4 regions of the Arthrobacter sp. NPDC092385 genome follow, and region 4 is predicted to be linked to each of the others. Evidence: riboswitches for the same ligand, from Rfam matches in the RefSeq annotation. Region 4 holds a riboswitch; each other region holds the start of a gene.

Region 1 (4,958 bases), on a different contig from region 4:
GACCGACGTCGGCGGGGACGGGGGAGCGGTCCGTGCTGGTGACTGCTGTTCCGGTGTTCATGGCGCTCCTCGCTAGATTCGGAAGGTCTTCAACAGCTGCCGCCCCAGGGCTGCCAGCAGGATCACGGCGAGCACGATGACGACGCCGGGCAGGGAGGTCAGCCACCAGGCGCTGCCGAGGTACTGGCGTCCCTCAGCGATCAGCAGCCCCCATTCCGGCGTCGGCGGGGGAGCGCCGAACCCCAGGAAGCCGAGTCCGGAGATGGCGAGGATGGCCGCCCCGAGGTCGACGGCGAGCAGCGCCAGCACGGGCCCGCTCGCGTTGGGCAGGAGGTGGCGGCGCACCACGGACCAGTAGGTGCCGCCATTGAGGAAGGACGCCTCCACGAAGTCGAGGTTCCGCACGCGGAGTACTTCGGACCGCACGACGCGAGCGAAGGAGGCGATGGAGGCGATACCGACACCGACCCCCAGCGAGACGGGCCCCGGGCTGAACGCCGTGACGATGATCAGCGAGATGAGGAACCCCGGCACCGCGAGCAGCACGTCGACCAGGCGCATCGCGACCGCATCGGTGGCACGGCCGGCGGTCGCGGCGGCGAGTCCTATCGCGGTTCCGGCGACCAGGCCGATCAGCACGGCGAGGCCTGCGGTCAGGAGCGTCTGCCGGGTCCCGTGGACGACGCGGGCGAACACGTCGCGGCCGAGGTGGTCCGTCCCGAAGGGATGTGCTGCGCTCGGAGCCTGGAAGTTGTCGCTGGGAACGCCGTCGAGCGGACTGAACTCCGTGAACCACCCGGGCACCAGTGCCCAGCCGAGAATCACGATCAGCGGGAGGGCCGTCAACCAGAGGTACGGGTTCCCTGTCCGGCGGCGACGTCGGCGGGCGGGCCGCACGGTCTGTTCCTGGGGACCGCCCGCTGCGGGGAGGAGTTCATGAGCGGCGGGAGCCGTCGTCGTTCCGGGCGTGGGAACCGCCGGCGGAGCATCACTGGTGGAAGGCATGGAGGGATCTCAATCCTGTCGGGGGATCAGGCAGCCAGGGCGCGAGGGGCGCCCTGGCCGCCGCTCTTGAGGATGCGGGGATCGAGCAGCGGGTACAGCAGGTCGACCACGAGGTTGACCGACACGAACACGGTCGCCGTCAGGAGGACGAGTCCCTGGACCAGCGGAACGTCCTGGGTGGTGACGGCCTGCAGGACGACCGAGCCGAGGCCCGACCGTGCGAACACCGTCTCGGTGATGACCGAGCCGGCGAACAGCGTCCCGACTGTGATGCCGGTGATCGTCAGCGCCGGGCCCGCGGCGTTCTTCAGTCCGTGCCGGAAGAAGATCCAGGACCGGGAGGCCCCTTTCGCCCGGAGCACGTCGATGAAGGGCTGCTCATAGACGTGGTTGATGCTCTTGAGCAGGACCTGGGCCATGGGCGCCGAGACGACGACGGCGAGGACGAGCACGGGGACCGCGAGTGACAGGAAGGAGCCGTCCGGGAACAGGGACATGACTCCCCACCGGATGGAGAGCAGTTCGAGCAGGACCAGCCCGAGCCAGAACACCGGGATGGCGGAGAACAGCGGAGGCAGGTTCACCAGGAAGCGCTGCAGGGCGGCGGCCCTGGTGAGGGTCGCCGCGGCGACGAGCGTGACGGCGATGGCCACGGCGGTGACGAACGCCGAGCTCGCCAACAGGACGGTGGACCCGGCCACCCCGCTGATCCGGTCCCTCACGGACTCGCCGGATGCCAGCGAATAGCCGAAATCCCCGCTGAGCAGCCCGAGCAGCTGGTGCACATACTGCACCGGCAGCGGCTGGTCATACCCGTACTGGCTCTTCATGGTGTCGATCGCGGCCTGGTCGACCGCCGAGTCCACCGTCAGGAAGATCGTGACCGGATCGCTGGGAAGGAGCTGCACTGCGAGGAACACGAGGGTGTAGGCGAGCCAGACGACGAGGAGCGCCTGGCCCGCCCGCTGCGCGAGGTAGCGTGCCACCGGTGCTAGCCGCCCGTTTTCCAGGCGCCCTGGAACACGGGAGCCGTGCCGGAGGTGAAGTCGACATGGGTGTCGCGGTGCGCACCGTACACCTGGACCTCGTCCCACAGCACCAGCGAGTAGGCCTTGTCCACCACCAGTGCCTGCTGCTCCTGGGCCAGCAGGTCGTCCCGCTCGGCGCCGGGAGCGGCGGCACGCTCGGCGGCGAAGAGCGTATTGAGGGCCGGATCGCTGGTGTGGGTCATGGTGTTGTTCGCGGGTTCGAAGATCGGTCCGAGGCCGCCGTAGATGAACTGGCGGGTGCCGAAGAACTCGACCTGCGGATCAGGCATCGCCGTCGCCAGGAAGGTGTTGTCTCCGGCACGGTTGTTGAGCTTGACGCCGATCTCGCGCCACTGCTGCTCGATCAGTTCGAAGGCCGGCTTGATGACGACGGAGTTGTTGGAGCTGGTGACCGTGACCTCGAGCTTCACGCCGTCCTTCTCGCGGATGCCGTCCGCGCCCACCGTCCAGCCCGCGTCGTCGAGCAGCTTCTTCGACTCCTCCGGCTGGTATTTGAGCTCCTCGGAGAGGTCGACGAAGCCCGGGGCCTTGTGGTTCAGCACGGAGGCGGAGAGTACGTAGCTGTCGGACAGGACGGTGTCCTTGATGCTGTGGCGGTCGATGCCGATCTGCAGCGCCCGCCGCACGTCCTCATCGGCGAGCTTGCCGCTGCCGACGCGGACCGCAGCCATGTTGGCGGTGAGGTCCACCCCTTCGGCGGGCAGGACCTGGTTGCCACTTCCTGCCAGGGCCTTCTCATCGAGGGGCTGCAGGCCGCGTACCAGGTCGACCTGGCCGGACTGGACGGCGCCGGCGCGGTGCGCCACCTCGGGGAGGTACTTGACGACGACCTTGTCCAGGTAGGCATCCCCCTGGTTCTCGGCGGTCTCCGGCGCCCACGCGTAGTCCGACCGCTTGGCGAGGACCACCTCTTCGTCCGGCTTCTCGGATTCGAACACGAAGGGACCGGATCCCGAGATCTTCGCGATCGCGGACTGTCCGGCCGCGTCGAGCTTCAGGGTCTCGGGGGAGACCAGTCCCGCGGTGACCGAGGACGTCGCCCTCAGGAAGTTCGAGTTGGGCGAGGCCAGGGTCACCTTCACCTGGTCCTCCCCGACGACCTCCGCCGACTGGTAGCCGGCGAAGTCGACGTTCGGCTGGATCTGGGCGTTCGGCACGCCGAGGCCGAGGGCATCGAGGTTGAGTTTGACCGCGGCGGCGTCCAGGGGGCTTCCGTCGCTGAACGTCACACCGGGGCGGATCGTGAAGGTGAACTGCGTCGCATCCGCACTGCTGGTGAACTCCGAGGCGATCCACGGAACGACCTCGCCCTGCTCGGCGTCGAAGTAGGTCAGCCTGTCCAGCACGCTGTTGAGCACGTTGGACTTCTCGTAGAAGCGGGCTGCCTGGGTCTGCCAGTTGTTGATGGGTGTCACCTCGGCGTAGACCAGCGTGCCCCCTTCGACCGGTTCTCCCGAGCCGGAGTCCTGGCCTGCGCTGGTGTCGGCCGTCGAGCCGCACGCGGTGAGTGCGAGTGCCGCGAGGCCCAGGACGGCGGTGATGCGCCAGGACCGTCGCGGTGGGGTGGGGAGCTGCGACTCTCGGTCGTAGCGGGAAACGGTGGGGGAAGTCATGCCGGTCCTCTCAGTCGTGATCGAGGGCCCTTCGTTCATGCACGCCGGAGTCCGGACCGCCTGAAGTGCGGTCGGAACCAACGGGGGGAACGAGGTCTTCTCCATCGGTCCTGGCAGTAGCACCGGCCCCGGAGGGGTGGTTGCTGCGGCTTCAACGAGCCAGGTCTCTCAGCCGCTCTGGATGGTGTGTCTGTCCCGGGGAGCGAACCCTGCGGACTATCGCATGTAATCGCAGATCAGCCGGGCGATCAAGATCCGCAGGACATCAGGCGACATATTCGGTCATCCGCCGTAACAGGAGGAATGCTGTGGCGGACGCGCTCCCTCAGCGGGCCGAGGCCGGCAGGGTGAGGATCTCGGCGCCGGACTCGGTGATGGCGATGGTGTGCTCGCTGTGCGCCGTCCGGCAGCCGGTGGCGCTTCGGAGCGTCCAGCCGTCGGGGTCCGTGATGAGTTCGGCGGTGTCGGCCATGATCCACGGCTCCAGGGCGAGCATCAGCCCCGGGCGCAGGACGAAGCCCCTGCCCGGGCGGCCGGTATTCGCGATGTGCGGGTCCTGGTGCATCGTGGAGCCGATGCCGTGGCCCCCGAACTGGGTGTTGATCGGGTAGCCTGCCTCGCCGAGCACGGATCCGATGGCATGGGAGATGTCCCCGATCCGCGCACCCGGTCCGGCGACCGCTATCCCCGCAGCCAGTGCTCGTTCTGTGGTGCTGATCATCGCGACGCTCTCCGGAGGCGCGGAGTCGCCGATGATGAAGCTGATGGCGGAGTCCGCCGCGACCCCGCCCTTGATGACGGCGATGTCGAGTGTCAGCAGGTCGCCGTCGGCGAGCGCGTAGTCGTGCGGCAGTCCGTGGAGGACGGCGTCGTTCACGGAGGTGCAGATGTAGTGGCCGAACGGCCCGCGCCCGAAGGAGGGCGCGTAATCGACGTAGCAGGACTGCGCTCCGGCCTCGAGGATCATCGCCTGGGCCCAGCGGTCGATGTCGAGGAGGTTCGTGCCGACGGTGCTCCGGCTCCTGACGCTCTGCAGGATGTCGGCGACCAGCGCACCCGTCACTTTCGCCCGGTCCAGCTCGGTGCGGTTGAGGATCTCGATCATGGGGTGCCTTCCACCGTGGACCAATAACTATCCCGGCCATATTATCCCGGTACTAGAATCGGGGCCATGGTCAGATTGCCGCTCACATCCGCCGAGGTCGAGCGCGGGCAGCGCCTCGGGGCCCTGCTCCGTCGGGCCAGGGGGGAGCGTTCCATGCTCGAGACCGCGCTCGACGCCGGTGTCTCC
Region 2 (4,958 bases), on a different contig from region 4:
TGCCCGCCGGTGACACCGGGGGACCGCCCAGGGGGGTGGCGAGGGTTGCGACGGCGGGTGGGGCGGTGCGGGAGGCGATGCTCATGCTGTCACCACTTTCGGATCGATGAGCGTGTAGAGGAGGTCGATCACCAGGTTGACGACCACGTAGACCGCGGCCGAGAGGAGCACGATCCCGATGATGACGGGCAGGTCCTTGTTGTAGACCGAGGCCAGCGTGAGCGAACCGATGCCCTGCCGGCTGAAGAGGGTCTCGACGACGACCGACCCGCCGAGGAGCGCCGCGACGACGAAGCCCGACATGGTCATGACGGGGATGGCGGCGTGCCGCAGCGCATGGCGGATCCGCACCGGGAGGTCCCGCATGCCGCGGGACCGTGCCGTCAGGATGAACGGCTGCTCCAGGACGTCCTCGAGTTCGTTCCGCAGGACCTGGGACAGGGTCCCGAAGATCGCGAGGGCGAGCGTGAGTGCCGGGAGGACCAGGGCCGCCGTCCCCTGGTTGCCGCCGATGGGGAACCATCGGAGCGTGAAGGAGAAGACGATCAGCAGGGCGAAGCCGATGATGAAGGTCGGCGTCGCCGCGAACACCACCTCGATACCGGAGACGATCGACCGGATCCAGTTCGCACGCTGCGCCGAGAGGACGGCGACCGCGAAGGTCAGGGGCAGGGCGATTCCGACGGCGGCGCCTGCGAGCGCCGCCGTCGCACCGATCTGCTGGCCGATGGCTTCCGTCACCGGCAGGCGCAGGCGGTAGGACTGCCCCAGGTCCCCCTGCAGCAGGTTCCCGAGATAGCTGCCGTACTGGACGATGAACGGCTGGTCGAGCAGGTAGTCGGCGCGGACCTGCGCCAGGGTCTCGGCGGTGGGCCGTGCGTCGGGACCGCCGAGGATCAGCAGGGCGGTGTCACCCGGGATCAGGTAGACCGCGAGGAACGTCAGCGTGGCGGCGCCCCAGAGGACCCCGATCCCGACGGCCAGGCGTGTGAGGATGCGCCGGAGGACGGCCACCTACTCCGCCTTCCAGGCGTAGGTCAGCACGGGCACGGGGTGGGAGGTGTCCACCGCGACGTCCTGGACGGTGTTGGCGTAGGCGAACTGGCTCGGGTTCTCGTAGAGCGGGACGCCCGGGACGATCTCGAGCAGCCGGTGCTGGGCCTTGGAGTAGGCCTCGGCCGCCTCGGGGCCGTCACTGGCTTCACGGGCCGTCAGGAGCAGTTCGTCCAGGGCCGGATCGTCGACGTAGGACGAGTTCTGCCCGATCCGCTCCCCGGTGATCTCCGAGGAGTGGTACCGGATGAAGAGGACGTCGGTCGTGTTCGTGTGCCATACGCCCGCCAGCGCGTCGTAGTCCCCGGCGTAGCGCCGCTCGGTGAGCTGGGCCTGCGGGAGCTGGATGATCTGGAGGTCGAAGCCGGCCTTCCTGGCTTCTCCCTGCAGCTGGACCAGCAGGGGGCTCGGCGTCGAACTCTCCACCGCCGGCACCTCGACCACGAGGCGCTGACCGTCCTTGGTACGGAACCCCTCGCTGTCACGCGTGGACCAGCCGGCGTCGTCCAGCAGCTTGTTCGCCCGCTCGGGATCGTAGGTGAGCGTTCCCTCGACCGAAGGGTCGTAGTACTTGCTCTCCTTCGACAGGAAGCTGTCGATCGGGGTGTAGGTGTCGAAGCCGAGGCTGTCGGTGACGGCCTTCGTGTCCACGGACGCGGCGAATGCCTGGCGGACCGCGAGATCGTTGAAGGGTGCGCGGTTGAGGTTGAAGCTCAGGACGTACGGGCTGCCCGTCCGTGGCAGGTTCTCGTACGTGAAGTTCGAATCCGCCTGGACCGCGGATGCGTTCTGCGGTGCGAGGTTCTCGGTGAGGTCGTACTGGCCCGAGACGAGCGACTGGTGCCGGATGACCGGCTCGCTGACCAGGGTGACCTCCACGCCGTCGAGGTGTGCCTCGCCGTCGCCCTCGAGCCACTCCGGCGCCCAGTCGTAGCCGGCGCGCTTGGTGTAGCTGATGCTCTGGCCGGGCTTGTAGTCCGCGACCGTGAACGGCCCGGTGCCGATCGGGTTCTGGCAGAGCGTCTCGGGGGCTTCGGTGATCGCCTTGCCCGAGTTCATGCCGAGCCACGACTGCGCCAGGGTGTAGAGGAAGGGCGTGTAGGGGTACTCGAGGTGGGCTTCGAAGGTGTACTCGTCGATGACGGTGCCGTCCACGTACGGGGCGATGTACGCAGCCGCGAGGGGGGACTTCGTGGCCGGATCCCGCATGTGCTCCAGGTTCTGGCCCAGCACCTCGGCGTTCCAGGGCGAGCCGTCACTGAAGGTCACTCCCTCCTTGAGGTGGAACGTGTAGGTCTTGCCGTCCTCCGAGATGTCCCAGGATTCAGCGAGGTAGGGAGCGATCTCCCCGTTCTCGTCGAGCGTCACGATGTTGTCGTAGATCAGCCGGCCGAGGAATTGCTGCTGTGTGGCAGAGATCCCGTGGCCGTCGAGGCAGCCGGGTTCGGCCGAGATCGACACGTTCAGGATGCCGCCGTCCACCGGCTCGTCACCGGCCACCGAGGAGGGACCGGCCGGACCGGCGCAGCCGCTGACAAGGGACACCAGGGCGACGGCCGACAATGCGGTGAAGCTGCGGAATCGGCGGCGATCTCGGGCAGGACGAATTACGGATGCATTCATGGAGAATTCCTTGGAAGGGGTCCGGCACCGCGCACAGCGGAATTCACCGGAAAAGGGGATGAAGAGCAACAGGATGCGCAGGACGCGCAGGGTCTGCTAGGGGAGGGGGAGGGCGCTACAACTCACGGGGAGTGCCTTTCGAAGTGCTCTTGCCCGCGCCGGACCAGCACGAAGTGCCAAGGCGGAGGCCGCTTCGTCATCCGAACCACCCAGGAACATGGGGTTGGTGCGCGGCCTAGTCGGAGCTTGGCGGCCGCATCTCTTGAAGCTGAATTCACTATAGGCAGAGAATCCGGCAGTCGCGCCAATAAGAAGTAATATGACCGGGTATTGCGATATCGCCCCATCAGGCAGCGGATCCGATGCCGAACAGGGATCCCGCCTTCCGCTCAGAAAGGCATTCGATGATCGCTGCCCGTACCCCGGCTTCGCCCTGGACCACCGGCTCCTGGCGTAACCCGCCGGAGGACGCCGTGGTGGAAGGCGGCCACCTGCGCGTGACGGCCGTGGAGGGAAGCGACGCCTGGCGGCGGACGTCGTACGGTTTCGTCCACGACAGCGCTCACGCCCTGCTGGCACCCTTCCCCCAGGACACCGCTCTCGACGTCTCGTTCCTGCTCGACTACCGGGAGCAGTTCGACCAGGCCGGCATCTACCTGCACAGCAGTGCGGAGCACTGGATCAAGGCCGGAGTGGAGGTGTCCGACGGCGTTCCCCAGGTGGGTGCCGTGGTGACTGATCGTGTATCCGACTGGTCGGTCGCCCCGGTGCCCGAGTGGGGTGGGCAGGAGGTGACGGTGCGCATGAGCAGGAGCGGCGATGCCGTCACGATCCGCGCTCGCAGGTCAGGGGAGGCGTTCCGCCTCGTCCGCGTCGTGCCACTCGAACCCGGCCTGGAGGTCTCGGCGGGGCCGTATTGCTGCTCGCCCACGCGAGCGGGCCTGACAGTGACCTTCACCGGCTGGGCACAGGGGGAAGCGGACGCTGCGCTGCACGGGTAGGGGAGTCGCTGCCGCCGCCGGCCTGTGCATCAGCCGATGACGACGGCGCCGTCGTCATCGATCCGCCAGGTGGGCAGTCGCTCGGACGAACGAGTCAGGATGAGGTGGTTTTCCATGGAGCTCTCGGCGGGCGGCCGGACAGGCCTGGCCGGAGCGGCGGTGGTCGGGGTCGCCTTCGGGATGGCCCGCTACGCCTACGGCCTGACGCTGCCCGGCATCCGGCAGGACCTGGGGCTCTCCGAGCTGGTGCTCGGCCTCATCGCCAGTGCGACGTTCGCAGGCTACCTGGCCGGCCTGCTGCTCGCCGGGCCGCTGGCTGCTCGCCGCGGTTCGCGCGCTCCGACAACTGTGGGTGGAGCATGTGGCGCCCTGGGAGCGGTGCTCGTGACACTTGCGCAGTCCCCGTGGCTGCTCGCGGCCGGTGTCGTCCTGGCCGGCAGCGCGGGGGGCTGGGTCTGGGCGCCCTACTCCGACATCGTGACCCGTGCGGTGCCCCTGCAACACCGGTCACGGACGTTGGCGATCATCACGACCGGCACCGGCGGTGGACTGGTTCTCCTGGGTGGCCTGGCCGTCCTTGCAGCACTGGGCTCATGGCGCCTGGTCTGGGCCGGTATCGCTCTTGCCGCGGTGGCAGCCGCGATCCTGAACCTCCGCCTCGTGTCGCCGACCCGTCCGGATCCGCGCCCGGACGGACCGCACGGTGTCTCCTCACTGGCGAAGGCGCTGCGGGTACCCGCCGCCTACTCCGTCGTCTACTTCGCCGTCGTCGTCATCTACTTCACCTACGCAGCGGACACCCTGGCCAGCGGCGACCTCCCCGCTCTTGCCGTCCCGGCACTCTACGCAGCTATCGGCCTCACCGGCGCGGCGGGCCTGGCGACCGAAGCCGCAGTGCAGCGGATGGGCGCCTCGCGGGTCGCCGCCCTCTGCCTCGTCACGGTCGCTGCAGCACTGGCACTCCTCGGCCTGGCCAGTGACTCCCTGACCGCGACGGCAGTCTCAGCGTGCATCTTCGGTGTCGGATACATGGCAGGATCGGCGGTCCTCGCCGTCTGGACCGCCGAGCTGGTGCCCGACCGCGCAGGCGCAGCATTCACGGCCTGCCTTGTCGTCGGAGCCATCAGTTCGGTCGCAGCGCCGGCCCTTGCCGGCGCCGTGATCCCCGGCCTGGGCCTCGGACCCCTGCTCGTCCTGACCGCCGCGGTGTCACTGCTCAGCGGGATCGCGCTGATGCTGCGTGACTCGACAGCGGCGGCCGTCGGCAGGACCAGGCCGTAG
Region 3 (4,958 bases), on a different contig from region 4:
CGGCTGTACCGCCGTGGCCATCACGGTGTCGGGGAGCGAGGAGCACGCGTCCTGTGCCACCTTCATCGACACCTCCGTCAGCGGCGGCCTGCCCAAGATGCTGGCCCACGTCGGTGCCTGCCAGCGCTCGGAATGCAGCTTCAACCATGACCTGCTGTGCGGTGCTCCTGCCGTCAAGGTGGGACCGGGCGCCGACGCTGCGGACTGCCTCACCTACACCCACGCCTGATCACCACGGCAGCACGAAGAAGGGACCGGACGGTCGTCCGGTCCCTTCTTCGTCCAGTGCCGACGCCGGCTAGATCTCGACGCGGCCGGCTTCGGTCTCGAACGTCACGGACATGATGCCCGGGGTGCCGTTCGGGGCGATCCACTGCACCTGCACGCCGTCGAGCGTCTCCTCGACGGCGGTGCCCAGCCACTCGGTCACGCGCTCCGAGGAGCCGGCGATGGTCAGGCAATCCAGCCTGACGGCCGCCGGGCGGGCCTTCGAGGGGTGGAGGGACTCGGTGCCGTCGTCCCAGCGCAGCAGGTAGGGGACCTGCGGATCCGCGATGAGCCCCTTGATGCCGATCTGCTGCCACGTCAGTTCCTGGCCGTCCGGGAACTTCCGGTTCCCGGGCACCGCGCTGCGGCCGAGGCGCTCCTCGAACGGTCCGAGATCGTCCACGGCCACGCACCAGCCCATCCAGCCGCCGCCCGCCTCGGAGCGCGCACGCACGGCCTGACCGAACGGGGCCTTGTCCGACGCCGGGTGGTTCAGGACCTCCACGACCTCGAGGTACTGGCCGTTGACCAGCGGGAAGATCATGTTGCGGGTGCCGAAGCGTGGGTGCACACCGCCTTTCACCGGCTCCACACCGAGCTTGGCGGAGATCCGGTCGGCCGTGGCGGAAAGTCCATCGGGTTCACAGGCATATGAGACATGGTCCAGGCGCATGCCGACATTTTGGCACTAAGTGATCTGCGTCTCGACTTAGGCTCCCCTTACTGCTGGTCCCGGCCGTCGCGGGTGCCCCGGAGGAGCCGTGCTGCTTCACGGAGGGTCATACGGGTTGCCGGATCCGCCGGGATGGGATTTCATGAAGGCAGGTCATGAGTGCCAGCACGAAGCCCCGGCTTGCTGGCCGGCAACCCTCCAACCGCGGTGGGGTGCCCCGGGTGAAGACCAGGTTCGGCGCTACTTCGGCGCCGTGCAAGCGCGGGCTCCTGCAGGGCCCGGTCTCCTGGAGCGGCGTGCACCGGCCGGAGCATCGGACCTCGGCGGAGCCCCTTGAACAGGGAGCACCATGTCCAACGATTGGTCCTTTGAGACACGCCAGATCCACGCCGGCCAGGTGCCGGACGCCGCCACGGGAGCGCGCGCGCTGCCCATCTACCAGACGTCGTCGTTCGTGTTCCCGAGCGCCGAGAGCGCCGCGAACCGGTTCTCGCTGACCGAGCTCGCGCCCATCTACACCCGCATCGGCAATCCCACGCAGGAAGCGGTGGAGACGCGGATCGCGAGCCTGGAAGGCGGAGTCGGCGCGCTGCTGCTCGCCTCGGGCCAGGCGGCGGAGACCTTCGCGGTCCTCAACATCGCCGAGGCGGGGGACCACATCGTGGCGAGCCCCAGCCTCTACGGCGGCACGTACAACCTCCTCAAGCACACGCTGAAGAAGTTCGGCATCGAGACCACGTTCGTGGAGGACCCGGACAACCTCGAGCAGTGGCGGGAGGCGGTCCGGCCCAACACCAAGCTCTTCTTCGGGGAGGTCGTCTCCAATCCCCGGCAGGACGTCCTCGACATCGAGGGCATCAGCGCCGTCGCCCACGAGCACGGGATCCCCCTGATCGTGGACAACACCCTGTCCACCCCGTACCTGATCCGGCCGATCGAGTGGGGCGCGGACATCGTGGTCCACTCGGCGACCAAGTACCTGGGCGGGCACGGCAACGCCATCGCCGGGGTCATCGTCGATTCGGGCAACTTCGACTTCGCGCAGCATGCCGAACGCTTCCCGGGGTTCAACACGCCCGACGAGAGCTACCATGGGCTCGTCTACGCGCGGGACCTCGGCGTCGGCAGCGCGCTCGGCGCGAACCTCGCGTACATCCTGAAGGCGCGCGTCCAGCTGCTGCGCGATCTCGGCGCCTCCGTCTCCCCGTTCAACGCGTTCCTCATCGCGCAGGGACTGGAGACCCTCAGCCTGCGCGTCGAGCGCCACGTGCAGAACGCCCAGGCCGTCGCCGAGTGGCTCGAGGGGCACGACGACGTCGAGCGCGTCTCCTACGCGGGCCTCGCCTCGAGCCCCTGGTACGAGCGCGGGAGGAAGTACGGACGGAACGGCACGGGCGCGATCGTCAGCTTCGACATCGTCGGGGGACTGGAGGCGGGCAAGCGCTTCGTGGACGGACTCGAACTGCACTCCCACGTCGCGAACGTGGGGGACGTCCGCTCGCTCGTCATCCATCCGGCGTCCACCACGCACAGCCAGCTCGGGGCGGAAGCACAGCTCACCGCCGGAGTGCGCCCGGGCCTCGTCCGCCTGTCGGTGGGCCTGGAGAACATCACCGACATCCTCGCCGACCTCGACGCGGGCTTCCGCGCCGCCAAAGGAGCCTAGCCCTTCGTGACCACCTACCCTCCTGCTCCGCTGTACCCCGGGATCGACGACGCACGCCCTTCGGGGGACGGGCTCCTGCGCATCGCGTCGATCGGTCCGCTGGCCCTGGAGACCGGGGGAGGGCTGCCCGACGTCCAGCTCGCCTTCGAGACCTGGGGCAGGCTGAACCGGGATGCCTCGAACGCCGTGCTCGTGCAGCATGCCCTGACGGGCAGCTCGCACGTGGCACGCGGCGCCTCGGAGGAGGAGGGCTGGTGGGACGCGCTCGTCGGGCCGGGCCGCACGGTGGACACCGACCGCTACTTCGTGGTGTCGATCAACATGCTGGGAGGCTGCTACGGCTCGACGGGGCCGGCGAGCCTCGCTCCGGACGGCACGCCGTGGGGATCGCGCTTCCCCTTCGTCACCATCCGCGATTCCGTGCGGGCCGAGGCCCTGCTCGCCGACCAGCTCGGCATCGGGCAGTGGCACTCGGTCCTCGGCGGGTCCATGGGAGGGGCGCGCGCCCTCGAATGGGCCCTGATGTATCCGCAGCGCGTCCGGCGGTGCGCCGTCATCGCCTGCACTGCCGCCAGCTCGGCCGAACAGATAGCGTTCGCCCAGGCGCAGCTGCAGGCAATCCGGCTCGACCCCGCGTACCGCGGCGGCGACTACTACGACGGCCCGCATCCGGATGTGGGCCTCGGCCTCGCCCGCCGCATCGCGCACATCACCTACCGTTCCGAGCGGGAGCTCGAAGCGCGCTTCGGCCGCGCGGAGCAGGATGCCGAGCAGGCCTTCGGGTCCGTCCTGCCGGCCGATCGCGGCCGCTACCAGGTGGAGAGCTACCTCGACCACCAGGCGGAGAAACTCGTGGACCGGTTCGACGCCAACAGCTACGCCATCCTGACCGAGGCGCTCATGAGCCACGACGCGGCGCGGGACCGGGGGAGCCTGGACGACGCGCTGGGCGCTGCGACGTCGGACTTCTTCATCGCCGCGGTCGACACGGACCGGCTCTACTTCCCCGAGCAGTCCCGGCGGCTCGCGGACGGACTGCCCGGGGAGGTCCCCGTCCACATGATCTCCTCGCCCGTGGGGCACGACGCCTTCCTGACGCAGATCCACCAGCTCGACGACCAGCTCCGCACCGCCTTCTACACGGAGTAGCAGTACGCGGTTGGGTTTCCCCGGACGGGCACCTAGTCTTGGAGCTAAGCCTGCTTAGGAATTCATGGCAGGCACGTCCGGGGCCGACGCCCCGGACTCATCGACGAAAGTTGAAGAGGAGCTGTTCATGGAACTGAGCACCATTGGCTGGAACCAGGAAGCACGCGACAAGATCCTGCTCGACTCCGACCGTGCCCTCCAGGGTGCGGTCCGCGAGGCCGTGGAGACGATGGACGGGAAGTCCCGCGACGAGATCTACGAATTCCTCTTCCAGAAGCTGCAGCCGCAGTTCGTCGACTTCAAGCCCGGGCCCGATCTCAGCGCGTGCGCCGACGCCGTGGCCAACGGTGAGGTCTCGCTCGACAGCTGAAGGCCCAGCGGGTGCGCTGGGCCCGCGTGAGGACAGGAACGACCGGCCGGGCGAGCTTCGGCCGGTCGTTCCTGTCGTCTCGACGGGGGAATCGGCCGGACCGCCGGGCTGCCCGCGTCAGTCCGCAGCGCCAGGGGGCATCCCCGGCCCGAAGATAGGCGACGGTTCGAGACGCTTGGCGGTCACGCCGTCGCCCGACGACTGGTGCCGCAGGCGCCGCAGCACCCATGGGACGAAGTACTCGCGGGCCCACACGAGGTCCTCGGCGCGGGCCCTGCGCCAGGTGCGGGCCGGGAGGTCCTTCGGGTGGAGCGGCTCGAGGGTATGCCGGACGGCGAGGGTGTCGAGGACCATCGCGGCGACGGTGTGGTGTCCCAGCGGTGAGAAATGCAGGCGGTCCGACGACCACATCTGCGGGTTCTTGAGTTGCCGCAGCGCCCACATGTCCGCGATGACCGCCTCGTGGCGGGCCGCGATGGTGCGGAGGTTCTCGTTGAAGATGGCGGTCTTCGAGCGGATGCTGCCCAGCACCGTCTCCCGCACGTCCGGGCCGGTGAAGAGGACCACGGTGGCACCCGAGGCCGCCAGGGTCGCGACGACGGCGTCGAGCTTCTCCGCGAGCAGGTCCGGATCCCCGCCCGGGCGCAGGAGGTCGTTGCCGCCGGCCGAGAGGGTGACGAGGTCCGGCCGCAGGGCCAGGGCCGCTTCCACCTGCTGGTCGATGATCTGCTGCAGCAGGCGCCCCCTGACCGCGAGGTTCGCGTAGGCGAAGCCTGCCTGCCCGCGGGACAGTTCCTCGGCGACCCTGTCCGCCCAGCCGCGGTTCCCGCCGA
Region 4 (4,958 bases):
ATGCTACGGAGCGGACCGAGGCGCCGGCATATCCGCGCTCGAGGAACAGGGTGCGGGCGGCGGCCAGGATGGCGCTGCGCGTCTCCGTCCGGCCTTCGATCATCCTCCAACCCTAGACGGCCGGGTTCCTCCTGCGAGTCCGTCCGGGACAATGCCCGTCGAAAAAGGAGGATCGCGCGCGACACTGGCCATTCAACGGCGTTGAATGTAGCCTGCAGGGACAGCAGCACTTCCCCCGATCCTCCGAACCGGAAGGACCTCCCATGTCCCGGACTCCTGCCACCCTGACCGCCTCCAGCACCATCGACCAGTGGCTCGGCCACCCCGAGGGAGGGCCTGTCCTGAGGGGGTTCCTCGCGCAGGCCGGCACCGACGAGGCAGCACTCGGCCCCGCCCGGTCCATGCCGCTGCAGCAACTGGTCGCCCTGAGCCAGGGCGCACTGCCGCAGGCGGCGGTCGACGATCTCGTCAGGCGGGTCAACGGAGGCATCATCCCGGAGGCGGACGGCTCCGCCTGGCAGGAGCGCCCGGTCGCGGGCCGGTTCGAGGGACGCACCGTCATCGTCACGGGGGCAGGATCGGGCATCGGCCGCGCCACGGCCTCACGCGTGGCCCGTGAGGGCGGCCGGGTGATCGCCGTCGACATCGCCGCGGATCGCATCGAGGACCTCACCGCGTCCCTGGACGACTACCAGGTGGTGCCGATCGCGGCCGACCTCACCGACGCCGAGGCCGTGGCGCGCATCATCGCCGGCACCGAGGGACGCATCGACGCACTGGCCAACGTGGCCGGCATCAACGACGACTTCAGCCCGCTCCACGAGGTCTCGGACGCCATGTGGTCGCGCGTCTTCGCCGTCAACGTCGAAGGACTCATGCGGCTCACCCGGGCCGTGCTGCCCGTCATGCTCGACGCCGGTCGCGGGTCGATCGTCAACGTGGCGTCCGAAGCAGGGCTTCGAGGATCGGCATCCGGCGTCGCTTACACGGCGTCCAAGCACGCGGTGGTGGGCATCACCCGCAGCGCAGCGTTCATGTACGCGAAGGATGGCGTGCGCATCAACGCGGTCGCGCCGGGCGGAGTCGCCACCGGCATCCCGATGCCGGGCACGCCGTCGGCCTTCGGGTCGGCGCGGCTCGAGGCGGCCCGGGTCAACATCCCGAGCATCGCCGATCCCGCCCACCTCGCGGCAACCATCACCTTCCTGCTGAGCGACGACGGCGTGAACATCAACGGCGCCATCCTGCCCTCCGACGGCGGCTGGTCGGCCGTCTAGGACAGGCCGCCGCGGCGGGGCAGCACGGCCCTTGTCCACCGCCGCGTTGTCAACTAATGTTGACGCATGGAGGTGGAGAGGATGAGAACACTCGTCGGATCGATGGACGGCAGAGGGCCCAGCGAAGCACTGCAGGCAGTCGCCGAACTCCAGCGGGAGGTAGGGCGTGCAGAAGCGGGCCTCGTCCGCAATGCCCGCCAGGCAGGACTGTCATGGGAGGCCATCGCCCAGAGCCTCGGGGTGAGCAAGCAGGCGGTGCACCGGAAGTACGGCAAACGGTAGCTCGACGTTTGCGCCTGACCGTGGGCGTACCGTCGTCGCCCGGCCCGGCCCGAGGAATGGCAGCGGATACGCTGGTGCCATGACTGTTCTCGTGTTCCTCGACCCGGCCCACGACGACGGCAAGGTCGTCGACGCCTCGCAGCCGCAACTGATGGCCACCGACCTCGGCGCCACGCGCGGGGACGGCATCTTCGAATCGCTGCTGGCCGTCGGCGGAACTCCCCGGAAGGAGCAGGCGCACCTCGCGCGGCTCGCGTCGTCGGCCGCCGCCCTCGACCTGGTGGTGCCCGGGGCGGAGGCCTGGAGCCGCGCCATCCGCACCGGCCTGCGGGAGTTCGCGGCGGCCGAGCCGGACCACGGCCACGCCGTCGTGAAGCTGATCGCCACGCGTGGGGTGGAGGACGCGGGCCGCGCCACGGCCTGGGTGCAGGTGGCGCCCGTTCCGGCGTCGACCCTGGCACAGCGCGACGCCGGCCTGAAGGTCCTGTTCCTCGAGCGCGGGTACGACAGCACCGTGGCACAACGTGCGCCGTGGCTGCTCATGGGTGCCAAGACCCTCTCCTACGCGGTGAACATGGCGGCCATCCGCCATGCGAAGGCGCACGGCGCGGACGACGTCATCTTCACGTCCTCCGACGGCAAGGTCCTGGAAGGACCGACGTCCACCGTGCTCCTCGCCTACGACCGTGACGGGCAGAAGACGCTCCTCACACCGCAGTTGGAGAGCGGCATCCTGGCGGGCACGTCCCAGAGCGCTCTCTTCGCAGCGGCGAAGGAGCAGGGGTGGGAGCTCGGCTACGGTCCGCTCGAACCGCACCACCTGCTCGACGCCGACGCCGTCTGGCTGATCTCGAGCATCCGGCTCCTCGCGCCCGTCCTCTCGCTCGACGGCCAGGACCTGCGTACGTCGGCCGCGCTCACCGCCGAACTCACCGAGCTCGTGGACCGATTCGTGTAATCTCCACCACAAACGGCCGTGTAGAGGCCCGTTTACCGCGTCAAACGCCGATTTCCGCCCGCTGTCGTTTTGACCGGGCCCTTCACCCTGCCCTAGCGTTTTTCTTGAAATCAAGAGTTCCAGCCCTCGGCCCTGGCCGGCTGGACAGCAACCCTCTCCCGTAGTGGGGTGCTCCAGGTGAAGATTCGGCCGCCGGGACCAGTCCCCCGGTTGGCAAGTACGGCGTCGTGCGGCGTCCCGGGATCGCCGGGTAGCCACATCACAACGCGCACAGCCCAGAACAGCGAGCGTGTCACCCAGCAGCAAGCAGCCTCCTTCCGTGCCGTCGACCGGCACCTCCGAAAACCCCTCACCCTGTGCGCCCGGAACCCGGGCCGGCATCGAAGGAAACCATGAACATCTCCCGTAAGGTCCTCACGGCACTCGCCGTACCCCTCCTCGCCCTGACCGTCTCCTGCGGCAGCTCCAGCAGCGAGCCCACCGAGACCACCGACGCCCTGGCCGGCAGCGACCAGCAGACGCTGGACAAGTACACCACCGAGGACACCACGCCGATCGACGGGATCGACACCTCGAAGCTCGGACTCATCACCGAGGGCACGCTGCGCGTCGGCACCCTCTCGGATGCGCCTCCGAACATCTTCATCGAGAACGGCGTCTTCACGGGCTACGACAACGAGTTGCTGCGCGCCATCGGCGACAAGCTCGGCCTCGAGGTCGAGTTCGCCTCCACCGACTTCTCGGCGCTGCTGGCGCAGGTGCAGAACAAGCAGTTCGACGTCGGATCCTCCTCGATCTCCACCACCGAGGCCCGCCGCGAGAACGTCGGCTTCACCAACGGCTACGACTTCGGCTACATGGCCGTCGTCGCCAAGAACGGCTCTCCGGTCACGGGCTTCGACTCGCTGTCCGAGAGCACCCGGATCGGCGTGGTGCAGGGCACCGTGCAGGACGACTACGTCACCAACACCCTGGGCCTCGAGCCCGTGCGCTTCGCCGACTACAACACCGTGTACGCCAACGTGAAGAACGGCCAGGTGGACGCGTGGGTCGCGCCGTCCCAGCAGGCCACCGGCCAGGTGAAGGAGGGCGACGACACCACGATCGCCGAGACCATCATCAACACGGAGAACTTCACCGCCTATGCCGTGAACAGCGAGAACCAGCCCCTGATCGACGCCCTGAACGCGGGCCTCGACGCCGTGGTCGAGGACGGCACGTGGTCCGAGCTCACCAAGGAGTGGTACCCGGACCGCGAGATGCCGACCGACTGGAAGCCCGGCAGCAAAGCCGTGGAAGTAAAGTAGCCGACCCTCCATGAATGCCCTTGAACAGCTCGCGCAGACCTTCTTCGACTGGGAGGCGATGGCCGCCGTCCTGCCGGAGCTCCTCGCGGTCGGCCTGCGGAACACCCTGATCCTCGCGATCGCGTCCGGCGTCATCGGGACGGTCCTCGGCATGGTCCTCGCGATCATGGGGATCTCCCGCAACCGGCTGCTCCGCTGGGCGGCGCGCATCTACACGGACATCTTCCGTGGGGTGCCCGCCGTCGTGATCATCCTGCTCATCGGCATCGGACTCAGCCCGATCTACCGCGAGGCCACCGGCAGCACGAGCCCGTTCCCCATGGGGATCCTCGCGCTGTCGCTCATGGCGGCGGCCTACATCGGCGAGATCTTCCGCTCCGGTATCCAGAGCGTGGAGAAGGGACAGCTGGAGGCCTCGCGCGCCCTGGGCTTCAGCTACCGCTCGTCGATGCAGCTCGTGGTGGTTCCCCAGGGCGTGCGGCGCGTGCTGCCCGCCCTGGTGAACCAGTTCATCGCGCTGATCAAGGAATCCTCGCTCATCTACTTCCTCGGGCTGCTGACCAGCGAGCGTGAACTGTTCCGGATCGGCAACGATGCGGCCAGCAACACGGGCAACCTCTCGCCGCTCATCGCCTCCGCCGTCCTGTACCTGTGCCTCACGATCCCGCTGACCCACCTGGTCAACTACATCGACAACAAGTTGCGGACGGGCAAGAGGGAGAAGCCGGAACCGGACGAACTGGCCGCGAAGATCGGCGAAGGAGCCAAGGCGTGAAGACCATCGAATCGGGAACCCTGACCGGCAGGGACCTCCACCTGTCCTTCGGGACCAACCACGTGCTCCGCGGCATCGACCTGCACGTGGAGCAGGGCACGACGGCGTCGGTCATCGGCCCGTCCGGATCCGGCAAGTCCACGCTCCTGCGTGTCCTCAACCGGCTGATCGAACCGGACAGGGGAGACATCCTGCTCGACGGCCGGTCCGTGCTGAAGGACAACCCGGACGAGCTGCGCCGCCGCATCGGCATGGTGTTCCAGCAGTTCAACCTCTTCCCCCACAAGACCGTGGTGGACAACGTGTCCCTGGCGCTGCGCAAGCTCCGGAAGATGTCCGCGGACGAGGCCCGGGAGAAG

What was found. A riboswitch is a leader RNA that binds a small molecule or an ion and turns the genes downstream of it on or off. The one in region 4 is predicted to bind S-adenosylmethionine.
Region 1: linked by a shared signal. The riboswitch ahead of ACIQCY_RS13855 (ABC transporter substrate-binding protein) and the one ahead of ACIQCY_RS01450 (ABC transporter substrate-binding protein) in region 4 are both predicted to bind S-adenosylmethionine.
Region 2: linked by a shared signal. The riboswitch ahead of ACIQCY_RS16730 (ABC transporter substrate-binding protein) and the one ahead of ACIQCY_RS01450 (ABC transporter substrate-binding protein) in region 4 are both predicted to bind S-adenosylmethionine.
Region 3: linked by a shared signal. The riboswitch ahead of ACIQCY_RS06910 (bifunctional o-acetylhomoserine/o-acetylserine sulfhydrylase) and the one ahead of ACIQCY_RS01450 (ABC transporter substrate-binding protein) in region 4 are both predicted to bind S-adenosylmethionine.

The regions. Positions count from the first base shown of each region.
Region 1 is NZ_JBIVQL010000010.1:121,529-126,486, forward strand. It holds gene ACIQCY_RS13840 (dipeptide ABC transporter ATP-binding protein) at 1-61, opposite strand, end outside; gene ACIQCY_RS13845 (ABC transporter permease) at 73-1,005, opposite strand; gene ACIQCY_RS13850 (ABC transporter permease) at 1,032-1,991, opposite strand; gene ACIQCY_RS13855 (ABC transporter substrate-binding protein) at 1,997-3,667, opposite strand; SAM riboswitch class I at 3,766-3,855, opposite strand; gene map (type I methionyl aminopeptidase) at 3,993-4,772, opposite strand; gene ACIQCY_RS13865 (helix-turn-helix domain-containing protein) at 4,839-4,958, shown strand, end outside.
Region 2 is NZ_JBIVQL010000019.1:13,119-18,076, forward strand. It holds gene ACIQCY_RS16720 (ABC transporter permease) at 1-85, opposite strand, end outside; gene ACIQCY_RS16725 (ABC transporter permease) at 82-1,014, opposite strand; gene ACIQCY_RS16730 (ABC transporter substrate-binding protein) at 1,015-2,676, opposite strand; SAM riboswitch class IV at 2,817-2,944, opposite strand; gene ACIQCY_RS16735 (DUF1349 domain-containing protein) at 3,081-3,677, shown strand; gene ACIQCY_RS16740 (MFS transporter) at 3,777-4,958, shown strand.
Region 3 is NZ_JBIVQL010000004.1:120,155-125,112, forward strand. It holds gene ACIQCY_RS06900 (DUF1540 domain-containing protein) at 1-229, shown strand, start outside; gene ACIQCY_RS06905 (VOC family protein) at 299-940, opposite strand; SAM riboswitch class IV at 1,092-1,208, shown strand; gene ACIQCY_RS06910 (bifunctional o-acetylhomoserine/o-acetylserine sulfhydrylase) at 1,290-2,606, shown strand; gene ACIQCY_RS06915 (homoserine O-acetyltransferase) at 2,613-3,755, shown strand; gene ACIQCY_RS06920 (hypothetical protein) at 3,820-4,125, shown strand; gene ACIQCY_RS06925 (SGNH/GDSL hydrolase family protein) at 4,243-4,958, opposite strand, start outside.
Region 4 is NZ_JBIVQL010000001.1:288,546-293,503, reverse strand. It holds gene ACIQCY_RS01470 (TetR/AcrR family transcriptional regulator) at 1-103, opposite strand, end outside; gene ACIQCY_RS01465 (SDR family NAD(P)-dependent oxidoreductase) at 264-1,277, shown strand; gene ACIQCY_RS01460 (AsnC family protein) at 1,344-1,559, shown strand; gene ACIQCY_RS01455 (aminodeoxychorismate lyase) at 1,639-2,517, shown strand; SAM riboswitch class IV at 2,626-2,743, shown strand; gene ACIQCY_RS01450 (ABC transporter substrate-binding protein) at 2,910-3,824, shown strand; gene ACIQCY_RS01445 (amino acid ABC transporter permease) at 3,835-4,599, shown strand; gene ACIQCY_RS01440 (amino acid ABC transporter ATP-binding protein) at 4,596-4,958, shown strand, end outside.